3 regions of the Halomonas sp. McD50-4 genome follow, and region 1 is predicted to be linked to each of the others. Evidence: predicted binding sites of a transcription regulator. Region 1 holds the regulator's gene; each other region holds the start of a gene.
What was found. Region 1 encodes FNR, which switches genes on or off when oxygen is low (the NO sensors DNR and NnrR bind a similar motif). Its sites were predicted from a motif close to TTGATNTANATCAA; they were not measured.
Positions count from the first base shown of each region.

Region 2: a site for FNR is predicted at 3,734-3,747, ahead of ccoM (cytochrome c oxidase subunit CcoM). Genes of this name have one in related genera too.
Region 3: a site for FNR is predicted at 1,376-1,389, ahead of MHM85_RS12545 (OmpW family outer membrane protein). Genes of this name have one in related genera too.

Region 1 is NZ_JAKRFG010000009.1:18,165-24,315, forward strand. Features, by position in the region: gene MHM85_RS11830 (heavy metal translocating P-type ATPase) at 1-1,155, shown strand, start outside; gene ccoS (cbb3-type cytochrome oxidase assembly protein CcoS) at 1,152-1,370, shown strand; gene MHM85_RS11840 (sulfite exporter TauE/SafE family protein) at 1,367-2,062, shown strand; gene hemN (oxygen-independent coproporphyrinogen III oxidase) at 2,226-3,653, shown strand; gene fnr (fumarate/nitrate reduction transcriptional regulator Fnr) at 3,712-4,461, shown strand; gene ttcA (tRNA 2-thiocytidine(32) synthetase TtcA) at 4,451-5,359, opposite strand; gene MHM85_RS11860 (DNA polymerase III subunit epsilon) at 5,435-6,085, opposite strand; gene MHM85_RS11865 (putative nucleotidyltransferase substrate binding domain-containing protein) at 6,091-6,151, opposite strand, start outside.
Region 2 is NZ_JAKRFG010000001.1:261,399-267,549, reverse strand. Features, by position in the region: gene MHM85_RS01280 (SEC-C domain-containing protein) at 1-1,620, shown strand, start outside; gene MHM85_RS01275 (MFS transporter) at 1,648-3,018, opposite strand; gene MHM85_RS01270 (peptidylprolyl isomerase) at 3,151-3,669, shown strand; gene ccoM (cytochrome c oxidase subunit CcoM) at 3,807-3,932, shown strand; gene MHM85_RS01265 (hypothetical protein) at 4,225-4,731, shown strand; gene MHM85_RS01260 (GGDEF domain-containing protein) at 4,761-5,864, shown strand; gene MHM85_RS01255 (group 1 truncated hemoglobin) at 5,848-6,151, opposite strand, start outside.
Region 3 is NZ_JAKRFG010000010.1:84-6,234, forward strand. Features, by position in the region: gene MHM85_RS18510 (diguanylate cyclase) at 69-923, shown strand; gene MHM85_RS12545 (OmpW family outer membrane protein) at 1,420-2,028, shown strand; gene pepQ (Xaa-Pro dipeptidase) at 2,098-3,396, opposite strand; gene MHM85_RS12555 (LysR family transcriptional regulator) at 3,409-4,320, opposite strand; gene MHM85_RS12560 (oligopeptide/dipeptide ABC transporter ATP-binding protein) at 4,370-5,431, opposite strand; gene MHM85_RS12565 (ABC transporter ATP-binding protein) at 5,428-6,151, opposite strand, start outside.

The DNA.
Region 1 (6,151 bases):
CTATTCGTTCTACGCCTACTGGTGGTCACCGCCTGTGTCACCGTGGCGTGGTGGTTCATCGACCCGTCCCGTATGCTCTGGGTGCTGCTGTCGGTGCTCGTGGTCACCTGCCCGTGTGCACTGGCGCTCGCCACCCCAACGGCTCTCACGGCAGGGCATGGTCAGTTGCGCCAACGCGGCGTCCTGATCACCCGAGCCGATGCTATTGAGTCACTTTCGAACGTGACACGGGTGATTTTTGATAAGACCGGCACGCTGACCCGTGGCGAGATGCAGCTCACCCAGACGCATCCGTTAACCGAGCAGAGCAGCGAACGGCTACGCGCGATCGCTGCCGCACTAGAAGCTCACTCCGAGCACCCGATTGCCCGCGCTTTTCGACCGTATAGGGACGCCACGCTGCAAGCGCGGCAGGTCAAAAGCGTTACCGGCAGCGGACTGGAGGGCATACTCGACGGCGCTACATGGCGCTTGGGCAAGCCCGATTTTGCAACGAGCCAAACACTCAGCACGCCTGGCCGCGGTCAGTGGCTACTACTTAGCGAAGACGATGCACCACGCGCCTGGTTCAAGCTCCATGACGGTGTCCGGGAAGACGCTGCGCACACCGTTGCCGCCCTACAAGCGAAAGGGCTTACCGTGGAGCTACTCTCCGGCGATACCCAAGAAGCGGTAGAAAGCTTAGCCGAGCAGCTCGATATCCCCGTATGGCACGCGGGCAAGTCACCGGAAGGCAAACTCGAGCGGCTGCGCGAGCTACAGGCCCAAGGCGAGCGCGTGGTGATGATTGGGGATGGCATCAACGATGTGCCGGTCTTGGCCGGCGCCGATGTGGCCATTGCCATGAACGGTGCCACCGACTTGGCGCGTACCCGCGCCGATGCGGTCTTGCTCAGCCCACGTTTGATGCGTATTTTCGAGGCCATCGAGATTGCCAACGCCACGCGACGCATCATGCGTCAAAACATGATCTGGTCGGTGTGCTACAACTTCTCTGCACTGCCTCTGGCTGCGATGGGGTTGGTACCGCCCTGGCTGGCGGCCATTGGCATGTCGCTCAGCTCACTCGTGGTCGTGGGCAATGCGCTGCGCTTGACCCGCTGGCGTAGCTCGACCGTTTCCCAGGCAGCTCCCGCGAGACCGGTGACCGCATGACGATTCTCTATTTATTGATTCCACTGTCGCTGATTTTGCTAGGGCTCGCAGTGTGGGCCTTCTTTTGGGCGGTGAAGAATGACCAGTTCGACGACTTGGAAGGCCCTGCCCATCGTATTCTGTTCGACGACGATGAGAACGATCTCACCCCCGAACAGCGCGCCGAGCGCAAAAAAGGCACCAAGCCACCCCGTGACCGTGAGCCACCGCCGTGAACCCGACCGGACTTGACTTGCCGCCACTGCTGGCAGCCTTCGTATTTGGCTTGATGGGGGGTGCCCACTGCATTGGCATGTGCGGCGGCATCATGAGTGCGCTCACCTTTGCCGTGCCACCCAGCATGCGACACCCTGCCCGTATGGGTGGATTATTGCTCGGCTATAACCTAGGGCGCATCATGAGCTACATGACGGCTGGCGCTTTGGTAGCCGGACTAGGCACCTTGATCTCACTATCGCCTCAGGCGCGTCTCGCGCTACAGGTCGTCGCGGCGGTGATGCTGATGTTGATGGCGCTGTATATCGCTAACTGGTGGAAAGGCTTATTGAAAGTGGAAGCGATAGGGCGCAGGCTTTGGCGCCATATCGAACCCATCGGCAGGCGCTTGATGCCCGTCGTGTACCTGCCCCAGGCGTTTGCTTTAGGCGCCCTGTGGGGCTGGCTACCCTGCGGATTGGTCTACTCGATGCTTGCTTGGAGCCTAGCCATTGCCGATCCGTTACAAGGGGCGCTATTGATGGGTGCCTTTGGTTTGGGCACCCTGCCCGCGCTGCTTGCGACGGGCCTAGCGGCACGCCAGCTCAGCCACTTGATTCGCCACCGTGCCACGCGCAGTATCGCCGCGCTGACCATCATCAGTTTTGCGCTGTGGCAGCTCTGGACGCTGTTCTCCCCCACCGGGCACTGAACCTATCGGCGGGCCGCACTTTCTCACCTTTCTAACTAGCTTAGCCGCTTCGGCATGGGCTTTTACGCCATTGCTTGATACAGCTCAACGCATTGCGCTACCCCCTGGCGTAGCATGAACGCATCCGTTCACTCGCTTGTTCTGTTACACCGGAGCGTTGCCTATGCCCGTTCATGCTACTGCTGCCCACGCCCAGACCACTTCATCAGTGGCTGAGGCCACTGCATGGGACGACGCCCTGATACGTCGTTATGACACGAGCGGCCCGCGCTATACCTCTTATCCGACAGCGCTGTCGTTTCACGACGGCTTCACCGCCGACGATATGGCCCAGGCACTAGAACGCAGTAACGCCAGCCAAAAGCCACTGTCGCTCTATGTCCACGTCCCATTTTGCCGCAAGATCTGCTTCTACTGTGCGTGCAACAAAATCGCTACGAAAAATACGTCGCTGGCCGAGCCCTACCTGTCTCGGCTAGATCGTGAGATGGTGCTCACGTCGCGCCATTTAGATACCCAACGACCGGTGCAGCAACTGCATTGGGGCGGCGGCACGCCGACGTTTCTTACCTTGGCGCAAATGAGCGATTTGGTCGACCGGCTTGATGCCCGTTTTGGGTTATCGAACGCGCCAGATCGGGACTATGCCATTGAAATTGACCCACGCGAAGCGGATGTCTTTACCCTGCGACATCTCCAATCGCTAGGATTTAACCGCCTAAGCCTTGGCGTTCAAGATCTCGATCCGCAGGTTCAAGCGGCGATCAATCGCGTGCAGCCCCGGGTGCTCACCGAAACGCTCATGGACGAAGCGCATCGGCTCGGCTTTCGCTCGCTCAACCTCGATTTAATCTATGGCCTTCCCTTTCAAACCGAACGGCGTTTTGCCGAAACGCTTCGTCAGGTCATCGAGCTGGGACCAGCACGATTATCGGTCTTCAACTACGCCCACATGCCAGCCCGCTTTGCGCCCCAGCGACGTATCCAGTTGGCCGACCTGCCCAGCGCCGATGAAAAGCTGGCCATGCTGCACACCACTATCGAGATGCTCACCCAGGCGGGCTATGTGCATATTGGCATGGACCACTTTGCACGCCCCGACGACAGCTTGGCCCAGGCGCAGCGCAACGGCACGCTGCAGCGTAATTTTCAAGGCTACTCCAGCCACGCCGAGTGCGATTTGATCGGTTTGGGCGTATCCGCCATTTCTCGGGTCGACGATATTTACGCCCAAAACCCTACTCAGCTCGCCCACTATGAAGCCGCCTTGGATGAAGGTAGGCTGGCAACGATAAAAGGACTACGCTTAAATAAGGATGACCTAATAAGAAGAGACGTCATCGAGCGGTTCATGTGCGATATGGCCATTGATCTCGACGCGATCGGTCAGCGTTGGCATATCGATGCGGCAGACTACTTTGCCACTGCCTTCGAGCGACTGGCGATCGCCGAACGGGATGGCCTCGTACAGCGTGAGGGCCTTCGGCTGAGCGCCACGCCGATCGGGCGATTGCTCATTCGGCATTTGGCCATGGCCTTCGACACTCACTTACAACGTCAGGATGGTCAGCGCTACTCGAAGATCGTGTGAGCGCCTTGAGCCGCCTGCCCCCTGTGCCTATGATGGCGAAAGAAGAAGGGAGACTCCTATGCCATATCCTGCCAGCCAACGACGTTCACTGCTGCAAGAGGCGCGCTGCCAGACGTGTAGTCTAAGCTCGCTGTGCTTACCGCTCGCCTTGGAGCTCGAGGATATGAGCCAGTTCGATGCGATCATTCGCCGCCGCTCGCCGTTGAAGAAAGGCGAACCCCTGTTCCGCCAAGGGGACGCTTTCACCAGTGTCTATGCGGTGCGCTCGGGTAGCTTGAAGCAGGTCACCAGCGAAGGCAACGGCCATGACCAGCTCACCAATTTCTTTCTACCCAGCGAACTAGTGGGTTTGGACGGCATCGACGAAGAGCACTACCCCGGCACGGTGATGGCTCTGGAAACGACGACGGTGTGCGAAATTCCGTTCGACCGCCTGGACTCGCTCTCCGAGGAGCTGCCCGAGCTGCGCGGCCAGCTCTATCGCAGCATGAGTAAAGAACTGCGCGACGATCGGCGAATGATGCGTCTACTGTCGCGTAAGACCGCGGATCAGCGGCTGGCGAGCTTTTTGATTACGCTCTCTGATCGCTTCCGGCGGCGGGGCTACTCGCCATACAGCTTCCGCCTATCCATGTCCCGGGCCGATATGGGTAACTACCTGGGCCTAGCGGTCGAAACGGTCAGCCGCATTCTTAGCCGCTTTCAGCAGCAGGAGGTCGTGGCCGTCTCAGGGCGCGAGGTCAATATTTTGGACATGCAGCGCCTCATTACCCTGGCAGAAGAGGAGGCGCCAACGATCACACGTTGAAGGCTTGGATGCGTCCTTCCATCAAGGCCGCCTGCTTGGCTTCGAGACCGGCAAAGTCGAATAGCTCGCGATCGGCAAGCTGCGAGGGTGCCACGTTGGTGACTGCTTTGAACATGCTCTCCAAGCGCCCAGGATGCTTCTTGTCCCACTCCGCCAACATCTCTTTGACGATTTGTCGCTGCATGTTCGGCTGCGACCCACACAAATTACAGGGAATGATGGGAAACGCCATCTGCCGCGAAAACTCAGCAATATCCGCCTCTTTACAGTAGGCCAGCGGGCGGATCACGATGTTTTTACCGTCATCCGAGAGCAGTTTCGGCGGCATGGCTTTTAGCGTACCGCCGAAGAACATGTTCAGAAACAGCGTTTCTAGAATGTCTTCGCGATGGTGGCCGAGGGCAATCTTGTTCGCGCCGATCTCTTCGGCAAACCCATACAGCGAGCCGCGGCGCAAGCGCGAGCAGAGCGCGCAGGTGGTTTTACCCTCCGGGGTTTTCTCCTTTACCACCGAGTAGGTGTCACGCTCGAGAATGTGATACTCCACCCCCAGCTTATCCAAATACTGGGGCAAGACGTGCTCTGGGAAACCAGGCTGTTTTTGGTCCATGTTGACCGCCACCAGCGAAAAATCGACCGGCGCGTTGCGTTGCAAGTTGCGCAAAATCTCCAGCATCGTGTAGCTATCTTTGCCGCCGGAGAGGCACACCATGACCCGATCGCCATCCTCGATCATGTTGTAATCGATGATCGCGTTTCCCACTTCGCGCCGCAGGCGTTTTTGCAACTTGTTGAATTCACGCTTCTGCTTGGCATCCTGCAGCTCGTGCTGCGTGGCGGTAGGCTCGTCAGACGCGCTGTCTGACAAAGTAGGGTCAAAGTAGTCAGGTGATAACATGGTCGTCGCACTGCCGGTGGGTAAAGGAGCAGTATGTATTCTAACAACACTCCGAAGCTCTACCCAATACAAACCCTAGGCGGTCAGGGCGATCTCGCGCTGCAAACGTAGATACAGAAGTGCACTCGCGGTGGCTTCGCTGGTCACGCTAGGCCAGATCAGCCGTGGCAGCCGCCAACGGGTCAGCGCCTCGCCAAGCGATTCGAGGGTATCGACCTGCGGATGCAGCCGCCGTAGCTGTCGCCCGTGCAACTTGGCAACGTCGACCTGGGCGTTGGGTAAACCGAACCCCAATACGCGTTTGAATAGCCCGTTGAGCGGCTCGATCGTGCGCTCTAACTGCCAACCAACGAGCGGCCGATTCTCGATGAATTCGGCCAGCTCTGTCAGGCATTCGATATCTGGGGAGCGCGGGGTATCCGTCGCGTGTAACTGCTGATGGCGGCGCAGGGTGGCAGACACTGGCACGGGAGATTCTGACAGTGTGGCCCACCAGATACGGCTAGTGTGCACACGCCGCGGACTGAGCACGACGGCCGCCACGCTGACGACATTGGGCTGACCGTCACTCACCTGGCAGGCCATCGCGACGGACTCCTCGCCCATGTACGGCTGAAATAGCCACGCGTAGGGCGAATCGGCCCATCGGCGTCGATCGCTTTCCCGCTGCAGCAGCGTTCTTAACGAGCCGCTCAGCAGCGTCATGTGTCGATCTAACAAGCGCATTCCGCTCACGAATACTCCAAATGATAGCGGTGGGAAAGGCGCTGCTTGAAGTCCTTCACAATGTGG
Region 2 (6,151 bases), on a different contig from region 1:
TGCGAACCCTTGGCGACGCCAGGTCGCAACGAGCCTTGCTGGTGCGATTCAGGGCGCAAATACAAGCAGTGCTGCTACCGCGTCGAGTTTCCAACGGACATTCCCGAGCAGATGATGTGGATGCTGTCGCTGCGCGAGTGGAAGGGCGCCACGCTGAAAGCTGCGCTGGAGAGCCAGCAGGCACCGGCGCAAGCCCTGCTGGAAGCGGGATTAATTGCCGCTGAGAGTGGTCAAACGGGCCGCTCTATGCAGATTTTAGAGTCGCTGTTCGATGGCAGCGACTGGTCGCGCCTGCCTGAGCAAGCCGAGCCCGCTTTCGAGATTCTGTTGGATATCTACCAAGAGCGCGGTTTTACTCGCAAGCGCGCCGATTTACTGGACGACGTCATGGAGCGTGGGCCGCTCTTCCTGCGTGGCGTCGCCCTGGAGCGGCTATGCTTGATGCACTTGGATAACGATGATCTAGACAGCGCCCGGGCGGCGTTCGTAAAAGCCCAACAGGCGCTACCCGATTCTCCAACGCTGGCGTATATCGAAGCCATGCTGCTGCTCCACGAAGGCCATGAGGCCGAGGCTAAAGAGCGTGCCAACTTTTGGTATCGCCGCTTGGTGCGTCAGGGTGATCTGGAGGAAGACCAGCTCGACTTCTTGGCCGCTTTGGCGGATAACCCGGGTGCCACGCTGGCCGATCAGCTCTTGAGTGCCGAAGAGGACATGGCCACGCCGCTGGTCTCCCTCCAAGCGCTGTTGGCCGCGCTGCCCGTGGCGCCAAAGCTTTCGATCGAGCAGGATCCGGACTCGGGACGGTTGCTTTACACCACCTCGGCTCGTGAAGAGACGCTGTTTGCTGCCTGGCACGAGCAGTTCCAGGTCATGGTAGACGAGGACGTGGCCCTGGGCTTCCGTGACGATCCTTGGGGCAATGCCGTGGAGTGGATGTCGGCGTTGTGCGCACATCCGGAGTGGCTAGACGCCCCTCAGGTGGTGCAAGATCTGACGTTGGCACTGACCAGCCGCTTCGGCAGCTTGCCGTGGATGGCGCCGTCGCTGCTGGAGCCGCTGGCCCTGCGGTTGTCACGCTGGTTGGAACAGGCGCGCGCGGCTGGCGAAGGCAGCCTATGCTGGGACGATGCCGATAACGCCATTTTGCTGCGCACCGGTTTGGCGCTGGTGGTAGGCATGGAGCGCGGCGCTCGCCAGCACTCCCGAGAGCTGGCCGAAGAACTGCTGACCATCGATCAAGAGGACAGTTTGGGTTTGAGAGAACTGGTGCTCGATCAATTGCTACGCGACGACCGTAACGCAGAAGCGCTGGCGCTGACCGAAGAGCCCCAGAAAGACGATGGCTCACTGTTGCTGGGGCTGCTCATGGGACGCACGCTCGCGCTTTATCGTTTAGGCCAGCAAGACGCGGCGGAGTTGGCCATTCAAGCCGTCAAGGCCCATAATCGCCACGCGCTGGAGATGATTTGCGCCGAGAATCCGAGGCCTTCCATGCCCCATGCCGATGGCCAAGTGGACCCGGGTTCACGGGCGGAAGCGTGGCAGTATCGTACGCTGATGCGTGACCAGTGGCGCACAACGCCTGGGGCGCTGGAGTGGCTGGCCACTCACTGCTGATGACGGCTCGTCTCGTTGGACGAGCGGCTAATCACGTGCGCCGCTCGTCGGAGCGGCCACCAGCTGCTTGTCGCGGCTTATCCATATCGCCAGCACGATGGCAGGCAAGCCAAGCAGCGTCGCGATGACGAAAAACGTTGGATAGCCTTGAGCGCTCACCACGATGCCGCCAAAGCCGCTCAGGAATTTCCCCGGTAGTGTCATTAGCGATGAAAACAACGCGTATTGTGTGGCGGTATAGGCGCGCGAGGTCAAGCTCGACAAGAATGCGATAAACACGGCACTTGCCAAGCCGTTGGCCAGATTATCGCCGATGATCGTCACCACCAGCATGGGTAGCTGGTTACCGACCAGCGCGAGCACTGCAAACAATAGGTTGGTGATCATCACCAGCCCCGCACCCACTATCAACAGCGCTCCAATACCGTACCGGGCGACTAGCAGTCCCCCCAAAATCCCCCCTGTGATACTCATGGCGATCCCAAACACATTGGTGACGTTAGCAATGGTCGCCAGCGAAAAGCCCAGGTCGATATAGAGCGGATTGGCCATGGAGGCCATGGCCAAGTCGCTGATACGAAATACGGCAATGAAGATTAAAAGAGCGATCGCTTTCACGCCGAAGCGACGAAAGAAATCGGTAAACGGGCAAACGATAGCGCCAATGGCCCAGGCCCCCAAACGTCGCAGTGTTTTAGGCTGCCCCCGGCTGGCACGAATGAAGGCGCGTACTTTGGGTTCATGGATGAGCTGCACGGTTAACGAGGCCCGCTTGGGTTCGGGGCGAATCAACACGGTCATCACGCCAATGCCCACCAGCGCCGCCATGGTCAGATACGCCGCGTGCCACGAAACCGCCGAGGCCACGTAGAGCGCCCCGGCGCCCGCTGCTAACAGTCCGCCGCGATAACCGATGATGTAGGTCGATGCCATGGCTGCCTGCACATCGTCATCGGCGGATTCGATACGATAGGCATCGATGGCAATGTCCTGCGTAGCGGAGCCAAATGCCACCAGCAGTGCAAAGGCGGCCACCCAACCCAGATTGCCTACCGGCTCTAGCCCCGCTAGCCCGATGAGGCCAGCTGCAATCATCCCTTGGGCGAGTAACATCCATCCCCGGCGTTGCCCAAAGGCGCGGGTCAGTAGCGGTAGTGCGAGCCGGTCTACCACCGGGGCCCAGAAGAATTTGATCGAATAGAGCATGCCAATCCAGGCGAAAAAGCCGATGGCGGCAACGTCGACGCCGTCGCTGCGCAGCCAGGCCGAGAGTGTCGAGAACACCAATAAAAAGGGCAAGCCTGCCGAAAAGCCTAAAAACAGCATGGTGATCACGGGCGCTTTGCAGTAGATGCCAAGCGCCGCCAGCCAACTGCGCTGGGGTATCGGGGTGGGCATGAAAGGGGCTTCTCCAGAAAGAAAACATCGGTGACGTGGCCCGCTGGAAAACCCGACGATGTTAGACTGTGCCAAGGATTCATGGTCAGCGTGCCATGACAAAGGCGACAGCTTACCGGAGAGGAGTTTTCCATGTCGATTACCGCCCATCAGGTAGTGACCTTGCACTACGTACTCAGCGATGTGCTCAGCGATGGTAGCACCCGCGTGCTGGATGACTCCCGTGCACGTCAAAAGCCGCTGGAGTACCTTCACGGTCATGACAATATTCTGCCGGGCCTCGAGCGTGATTTAGCCGGTAAAACCGCAGGCGATGAAGTGAGCGTCACGCTGACGGCGGCGGATGCGTATGGACTGCGTAACGAAGCGTTGGTGCAGAAGGTGAGCCGCGCTTCGTTTGGTGGCGCGGACATCGAGCCCGGTAGCCGTTTTCAAACGGAAGGCGAAGCGGGGCCACAAATCGTGACCGTGCTGGCCATTGACGGTGATGACGTCACCGTGGACACCAATCACCCCCTGGCTGGCCACACACTGCGCTACCAAGTGAGCATTCTTGACGTGCGTGAGGCAACCCGTGCCGAGCTTGCCAAGGGCCACCCGCTGCCGCCGGGCACCGAACATAGTAAAGTAGAAGATCGCAAAGTGTTGTAAGCCCCCCCTAAAAACTGACCTGCATCAAGTGCACGGCTGCCTTTGAGGCGGTCATTTTGAAAGCTTGATCCAGGTCAGTTTCCTCTTGGCTGAACGCAGTACGATGGCCCCATACATCACAGCGGGAGGGGAACATCATGTACTGGGACGACGCTGTTATTTTTGGCTTGGCCACGGTCGCCTTAGTGATCGCTTTCATGGTGGGGTGGGTAGGCTTCGTGATTCGTGACCACCTGCGCAAAGACGAACGCAAAAAACCGTGATTGCAACGACTCTCATGTGCAGATAGCTCGCAGCGTGATACTGCTTTCGTCAATCGACGGTATCAGTCGTCAGGGGAGGGGGCTTACGCCAAGGTGTAAGCTTCCTGTTGCCGGCCCTTTTGGGTCGGCTTTTTTGTGCTTTTTACTTCACTAATTCTCATTGGCCACGGACCCCCAAAGGGAATCGATTGAGCCGAAAGTGTTAATAGACGTTGAAGAGCATTGGCCTTCTTGCTCTGGTAAAGTGCATGGATCTTATCGTGCACTAAACCAAACTAGGAAGCTGCCTGCTATGAATGCTGTTCCGTCTCGTCTGCCCCTGCGCTTCGGTAGGGCGTGCTCCAAAGCAGCCATGGTCCTCGTTACCTTATTACTGGTTGGCGTGTCGCCCGCGGTTCAAGCACAAGCGCTGAGCTTGATCAATGGGGAGTCCACGCAAAAGGTAGCACTGGGTGATTTGCGTGATCGTGCCGATACCGCCTTTACCGTTTTCGATCCTTTCCAAGGCCGTGATGTCGACATGCGCGGCATCTCTTTCCGTGATTTTTTGATCGAGCATTTTGGCGAGGTGCCGCCGACATTGCACTTTACCGCCTGGGATGATTACGAGGTCAGTCTTGGCGGCTGGGACGACCCGAGTTGGTACTTGGTGACCATCGAAGATGGCGAGCCCCTAAGCCTGCGCTCGCGGGGGCCCATCCGGCTAGTCGAGCGGGAGTATTCTGGACGAGATATCGAAAACTTGCGCGACTTCAACGACTGGATTTGGATGATTCGCAGCATTGAGGCACAGTGGTGACCTCTCCAGATCCAAATAAGCAGCAAGGCTTGTCAGTTCGCTGGGGGGTGCATCGGCTGTTTAACTGGCTGTCGCTGAGTCTGATGAGTTTCGTGGGCCTGATGGTACTGATCGTTTACGAAGCGCGCTGGGTCTACCCTGAAATCCAAGCCTATTTCAGCCAGACCGGCAGTCTCACTGGCCAGCAGTTGGCGACCCGTGCCCGAGGCTATGTGCAGCGCGCTCAAGAGGAGCTGTTGGTCGCCGCCTCACCTCTCGAAATCAATAGCGCTCGTCACTCGCTGGAACTTGCCTACGGTCTGTTCGACGTGGACGTTTACCGTCAAAAATATGCCTGCACCGAACCTAGCTTGGCACTCATGGATGAACTTGCCGAGCTCCTCGATACTCAGCAGGTCGACCCCTTCGATGCCGCTCATGCCCTGTTCATTCCGGTTCAGTGCCTGACTCGCATCGAGATGAATCAGCTAGACCAACGCGGTATGGTCATCAATGATTTTTCATCCAGCACACGTCGGCACCATCAGATACTGACGTACTCAAGCGTGCTAATTTTTGCGCTGGGCCTGCTGTTTTGGATCATGCACCAACGCCAGCTCAAACGCACCGAGCGGGCGAATTCGGAAAAAATTGCCTGGATGGCTAGGGCCATGTGCGACCCTCTGACCGGCATTGGCAATCGCAGCGCGCTCTACCAAGACGTTGCGGCGTATACAGGTTGTTCGATGGGCTTGATCCTGGTCGATATCGATTTCTTCAAGCAGTATAACGATGCTCTGGGCCACCCGGAGGGGGACTGCCTGTTACGGAGGCTCGCAAGGCTACTGAAGAGCGCATTGGGAGAACAGGCGCGTCTTTACCGGCTCGGGGGTGATGAGTTTGCGGCACTACTGCCATGCCCCAACGACCAAATGCTGGTGCATCATTGTGAAGCACTGCAATTGGGACTGGAAGAAGCCCAATGCCACCATCCAGCGCATCCCGACAATAAGGACGTGACGTTGAGTATTGGGGGCGCCCGCTTTGTGGCCGACGCTACTTCGTTCGCGGCGGCCTATGAAGCGGCCGACAAAGCGCTTTATCAAGTCAAAACCGCAGGGCGCGACGGCTGGCAAATTACTGCAAGCGCATGACGTCGTCGTACATGGGGGCCAAACGGCCCAGCATGTCGTTGCGGGCGGCTAGCGGTACGTTTTCATCCGCCATGGCGGCGTCGAGATATTCCACCACACGATTGAAGTGGGCGTTGGTGATGCCCATGGTTTGGTGGGCGCGGTCCATGGGTGGGCCATCATACTGACAGGGGCCATCGGCCACATCGCAAAGTTGCGTCGCAAGCGAAGCTGCAAACAGATCGATGTTGCTATTGGCGAAGTAGCTGACGATCTCGTCGTCATCGGCAATGCGGTAAAGCAGATTC
Region 3 (6,151 bases), on a different contig from region 1:
AGTCTAACAGCCGCTGACACTCCAACTAGCTTGACAGTGGGGGATCGCCACCCGCTCGTATTCTCGTCGTGGACGACGACCAACAGCTGGCGGCTTATTACCAGCTCGTGCTAGAAGCCGCGGGGATGGAAGTGCGCATCCTCGACAATCCCCGCCATATCATCGATCAACTCGCCTCGTTTAGACCCGAACTCTTACTGATGGATGTGCACATGCCGGATTACGATGGCCCTGATTTAGCGTCAGTGGTTCGGCAGTATGACGAGTGGAGTAGTCTGCCCATCGTCTTCTTATCGGCAGAGATGGACTTAGGTAAGCAGGTAGATGCGCTCAGCCACGGAGCCGATGACTTCCTCACCAAGCCCATTCTCGCTGCGCAGCTGGTAGCCTCGATTCGTGTGCGCGTGGCCCGCTCACGCACACTGTCGGCGCTGCTCAATAAAGACAGTCTGACCGGGCTGCTCAAGCATGCCAGCATTAAAAGTGCCGCGATCAACGAGATATGTCGTGGCTTCCGACAACACTATTCGGTGGTGGTCGCCATGGTGGACATCGACCATTTCAAATCGGTGAATGATACCTATGGCCATGCCACAGGGGACGTCGTGATTGCGTCGGTGGCGACGCTGCTGCGTCAGCGCCTACGCCAAACCGATATGATTGGCCGGTATGGGGGCGAGGAGTTTTTAGTGGTGCTGCCACACTGCAGCGCAGAGGACGGTCGGAAGCGCTTGGAAGACATTCGCCAGTACTTTTCTCGCCTGCGCTTTAACCAAGGGGAGCAGGAGTTTGCGTGCACGCTCTCGGCAGGTATGGTCTGTAGCACCGACGTATCAGAGGACAACAAAGACCGTCTCTTGGTTTTAGCAGATGAGGCACTTTATCGAGCCAAGCGCGGCGGCCGCAATCAAGTTAGCCAGTAACGCTAGTTGCTGGTGGCGGTTGAGTGATTCGTTATGAAGCAATGCAGCGAAAAATGCGCGCCGCTGGTGCGCTTTTTCATGTAGTAAAGAGATAACTAACGCTTTTGTCACTCATTGATTTAGTAAGATTATGTTTTTTAATATAAATTATTTTTTTGGCACGCAGCTCGCAATATAAAAGGTAACTCGCAAATGAATAGAGTCATTAAGGTCGCGATGCAACCGGCACTCAATGCTCTCCCTTCTTTGCAACGTTGCCGCGGCGCTGCCCGGCAATACACCGAGTGAGCTGGCGTGCTCCACCTGGGTCCCCTTCGGGGGACTTTTTTTATGCTCGTTTGTCAAGCGCGATAGTTAACAAAAGCTATCAGAGCCAGAAAACCTATAATAAAATTTCACATGAAATTTGGAAACGGTGTTCTTATACTATATATTGTATAGGTTAGCTGGCGTTGACCAGCATCAATCCCAAGCAAGATGCAAGAGGATGACCCTGATGAGCAAAATGAAATTGATCACCGCCGCTATCGTGTCTGCCAGTGCCGTCATGGCGAGCCAAGCCGTTATGGCCTACGAAGCAGGCGATGTGTTTGTTCGCGGCGGTGTTGCCCAAACGGATACGGGCTCAGGTAACGGCAATGTTGGCGGTGCGGACCTCAACGTACAAAGCGCACGTGGGTTCACTTATGGTGCGGGCTACCTGTTCAGCGACAAATTTGGCGTCGAACTCAACAGCTCTGAAAAATTCGAACATGACCTGAACACGACGCCGGGCGGCAGCGCAGGTAGCGTCGACCGTCTGCCGGTGAACCTGCTGGTAAACTACTACCCCATGGGTGGTTTGGACTCGAAAGTTCAGCCTTACGTAGGTCTTGGTTTGAACTACACGAGTTTTTCCAGCGAGCCATCTGGCTTGAGCATCGACGAGAGCTACGGCGCCATCGGCCAAGCGGGTGTGGATTTGGCAGTGACGGATAACGTCATGCTGAACGGCTATGTTAGCTACGCGGACGTAAGCGCCGACATCAATGAGGCTGGCGCCACCGTTGGCGAAGTCGATATCGAGCCAGTGACGATCGGCGGCGGTATTACTTACCGTTTCTAAACCCATCCGATACATATACGCCCGGCTTACATGCGTAAGCCGGGCGTTTTTTGTTGGGCGAGGGAGTGGCTATAACGTCAAGTTCTCAGATCCGCCTTCTGTCACTAGGATATTATCCTCGATGCGTATGCCTCCGCACACGGCGAGCCGGTCGACCAGCGTCCAGTCGATGGGGTGGGGCTTTTTACGCAGTGGTGCCAGCAACATGGGAATGAAATAGAGGCCTGGCTCGATGGTGATGACCATACCGGCTTGCAGCGCACGGGTGAGACGCAGGGCTGGATGGGTGTCAGGTGCTGGCGATGGGCTCCCGTCTGGCTGCCTCAATCCGGCCACATCGTGTACCTGAATCCCTAATGAGTGGCCCAGTCCATGCGGGCAAAAGGCGCGCGTAACACCGGTTTCCACGGCGCTCTCTACGCTGCCCTGATACAGTCCGTGCGAGATCAATATGTCGGCTAGGCCTCGGTGCATCTGCTCATGTAGCGTTAGAAACTCGATGCCAGGAACGATGTGGGTGATGAGTTCATCTTTCAGACCGTGCATGGCGCTGATTAACTCGCCAAATTCGCTGGGTGCATCCGGGCCTGCATAGGTACGGGTAATGTCCGCACAGTAGCCGCGAAAACGACGGCCCGCATCGACTAGCAGGCTATAACGTCGTTTGGGGGCTGACAGGTCATAGCGCTGATAGTGTAAGACCCCGGCATGCTCATTTAGACCGATAATGTTTTGATAGGGAACGTCCGACTCTCGCTGTCGGCTGGCCCCTAAATAGGCGAGCTGCACATCCAGTTCGGCCGACGCACCGATAAAAGCAGCATTAGCCGCTTGATGGCCCGCGATTGCTAGTCGATTGGCTTCGCGCAGGCAAGCCACTTCGTAGGCGGACTTGACCATGCGCAACTCATCGAGTTCGCGTACCAAGCCTTCGGGATGAAGTGTGGCAACATTGGCGAGGGGTGTCGTGCTCGCGAGCTCTTTCAGATCGCCGATCACGGCAGCGCGTCCAGTGAGCGGCGGGGTGATTTTATCGCTACATAAATGTACGTCGAACTTCGCCACCCAGGGTTCTTCAGGCAGCTGAGTCGGTAAGTGCCAAAAATCGGCAGGCGCGTACAGATAAAGCTGGGGGCGCTGATGGGGCTGAATCACCAGCCAGCTGTGCTGAACATCGGCCATCCCCACCCAATGAATGAAATGGCCGTAGGACTGAAAGCTGGTGGCATGGTCATCAGCGAAGTGGTTGTTCGCATGGCCGCTGTATATCGCCACACTATCCAGGTTATGCGCCGCCATGCGCGCTTGATAAGCATGATTCAGTGCTTGGATGTGGTCGCGCTGCAGTTGATAGAGGGTTGCTGACATATAAACGTCCTTTCAAAGTCGGGGCGGTGAGAGCTGGCCCCACAAACTATCGAGTTCGGCATGGTGCTGGCTTTGGTGACGATACAACCGCAGCTCCATGGGTACGTCCCAGCGGCTGTCGCCCGCCCTGACCAAGGTGCCGTCAGCCAGCTCTGCGGCCACATTTCGCTCGGGTAGCCAGCTCATGCCATACCCCAGCAGCACCAGTTCTTTGATACCTGCTGCATAGAGGTTTTCGCTCTGTGCCGTTAAGTACGTGCTTTGCGGCAACCGTGCCAGATGTGCTTTGACAGCCGAGCCGAGTAGCCCACGTTTGGGGTAGGCCAGCCAGGGCACTGGCTGCTGGCGAGCGCCAGGCAGTAGTGCACACGCCGACCCGTCGTTTTTACGCCCGGTCACGGGAATTAGCCGTTCATGCCCAATGACTCGATAGGTGCAGGCGCTAGTGTCGATATCCAGATCGCAGCGTCCAACGGGCCAATAGCAAATCGCTAGATCGCACTCTGCTCGAGCCAGCGCCTGAAAGTAGTCGCTGGCCACCCAGCCCGTCGCGCGAAGGTAGGGCTGAATGCGCTCCTGCCAGCCGCTGCTGGCTAACCATTCCGGTAGAAAATGCGCCAGCAGACTTTGCGGTGCGGCTACCATGATTAGCCGCTGCTGACCGGCGCTAATTTCACGAACGCGGTCGCGCGTCAAACGCACCCGGTCGGTGACCTGTTCGCAGAGAGTCAAGAACTCTTCACCCGCAGGCGTCAACGACAGCGGTAACGTTTGTCGGTTGATCAACGTGACGCCCATTTCCTCTTCGAGCAGTTTGATCCGCCTTGAAAAGGTAGGCTGCGTGACGTGTTGTTCATCGGCGGCGCGGGAGAAGTGTCGCGTTCTGGCCAGGGCAATGAAGTCTTCTAGCCAGCGAATTTCCATGCCTTACCTCGCAAAACGACCAAGCGTATGGCGCTTGAAGGGGCCGCGCTCATAGGCGGCCTTCCTCAACAGCGTGACACGCTACGCGGGTGCCGTCATCCTGGGTTATCAAAGCAGGTATTTCTTGCTTACAGCGGGCGTTAGCATGGGGACAACGACCATGGAAAACGCAGCCGCTGGGTAAGTTGACCGGTGTCGGTACTTCACCCGACAGGCGAATATGCTGAGGGCGGTCGTCCTCCAAGCGGGGAATGGCCGACAGCAATGCCTGGGTATAGGGGTGGCGAGGCTTGGCAAACAGCGTGGCGGTCGTGGCGACTTCACATACGGTGCCCAGATACATCACGGCCACCCGTGTCCCAAAGTGCTCGACCACCGCCAGATCGTGGGTAATGAACAGATAGGTCAGGTTGCGATCCCGCTGGGCATCCATCAGCAGGTTGAGCACCTGTGCTTGGATAGAGACGTCTAGCGCTGAAATGGGCTCATCGGCGACGATGAATTCGGGATCGACGGCCAGCGCACGGGCAATGGCAATTCGCTGACGCTGACCGCCAGAAAACTCGTGGCCAAAGCGCTTGCCCCAATCGGGGTCGATACCCACCGAACGCATCACCTCCTCGACTTTATCGAGGATCTGCTGGCGGTTCCAGTCGGGATGGTGCAGCCGCAGTGGCTCTTCCAGCGTCTGCTGAATGGTCATGCGTGGGTTCAGCGACGCGTAAGGGTTCTGGAAGATCATCTGCATGCGCTTGCGGTAGGGCAGGAGCTGCTTCGAGCTGAGATCGTCGATGCGCTGGCCGTCGTAGCGAATTTCGCCCTCTGAGGGAGAAATCAGCCCCATGACCGTGCGCGCCACTGTGGACTTACCGCAGCCAGATTCACCCACCACGCAGAGCGCTTCGCCGCGCTTGATGTCCAGATTGACGCCGTTAATGGCGTGGACATACTCCTGGTGGCGAATCAGCTTGCCGCCTTTGAAGCGTAGCTGCTCCAGAAAATCACCGGAGAGTGAGAAACGCTTTTTAAGACCGCGAATTTGCAGTAGCGAGTCGTTGCTCGCTTCGTTTTGAGTCGGCATGGTCGCGATCGTTTCCGCCTGGGCATTCATAGGCTCTCCTCCTTCAAGCGGCGATCTTCCAACATTTCCGCCACCATGTGGCAGGCCACGCGACAGTTGCCAGACTCGACGAAATCGGGGACTTGCTGGGTGCAGGCCGGCCGGGGGAGCCCGTCGGCTCGGTTGATAAAGTCACAGCGGGTATGGAACGCACAGCCGCTGGGCAAATTAGAGAGTGACGGCATACTGCCACGAATCTGGTTGAGTTTTTCACCCGGCGTCGCCATTTGCGGCAGCGCATTGATCAAGCCTTGGGTGTAAGGATGTTGCGGGTCGTTGATGATTTCCCGCGTAGGGCCCTGCTCGATGACGCGGCCAGCGTACATCACCAGCATACGCTGGGTCACTTGGCTTACCACCCCCAGATCGTGAGTGATCAAAATCAAGCCCACGTTGTGCTGTTCGCATAGCTCCAGCAGCAGCGCCATGATTTCGGCTTGAATCGTCACGTCCAGTGCCGTGGTGGGTTCGTCGGCAATGATGATGTCAGGGTCGAGTAGCAGGGCAATGGCGATGATGATGCGCTGGCGCATCCCGCCGGAAAGCTCGTGGGGGTACTGATCCAAGCGCTTTTCGGGAGAGGGGATCTGCACCTGGCGTAGTTTGTCCAGGGCGATGGCCCGGGCTTCTTTGGTGGAGATGCGGCGGTGGGCCTTCAAGCACTCCACCATCTGTTCGCCGATGGAGAGCACTGGATTCAATGTCATCATC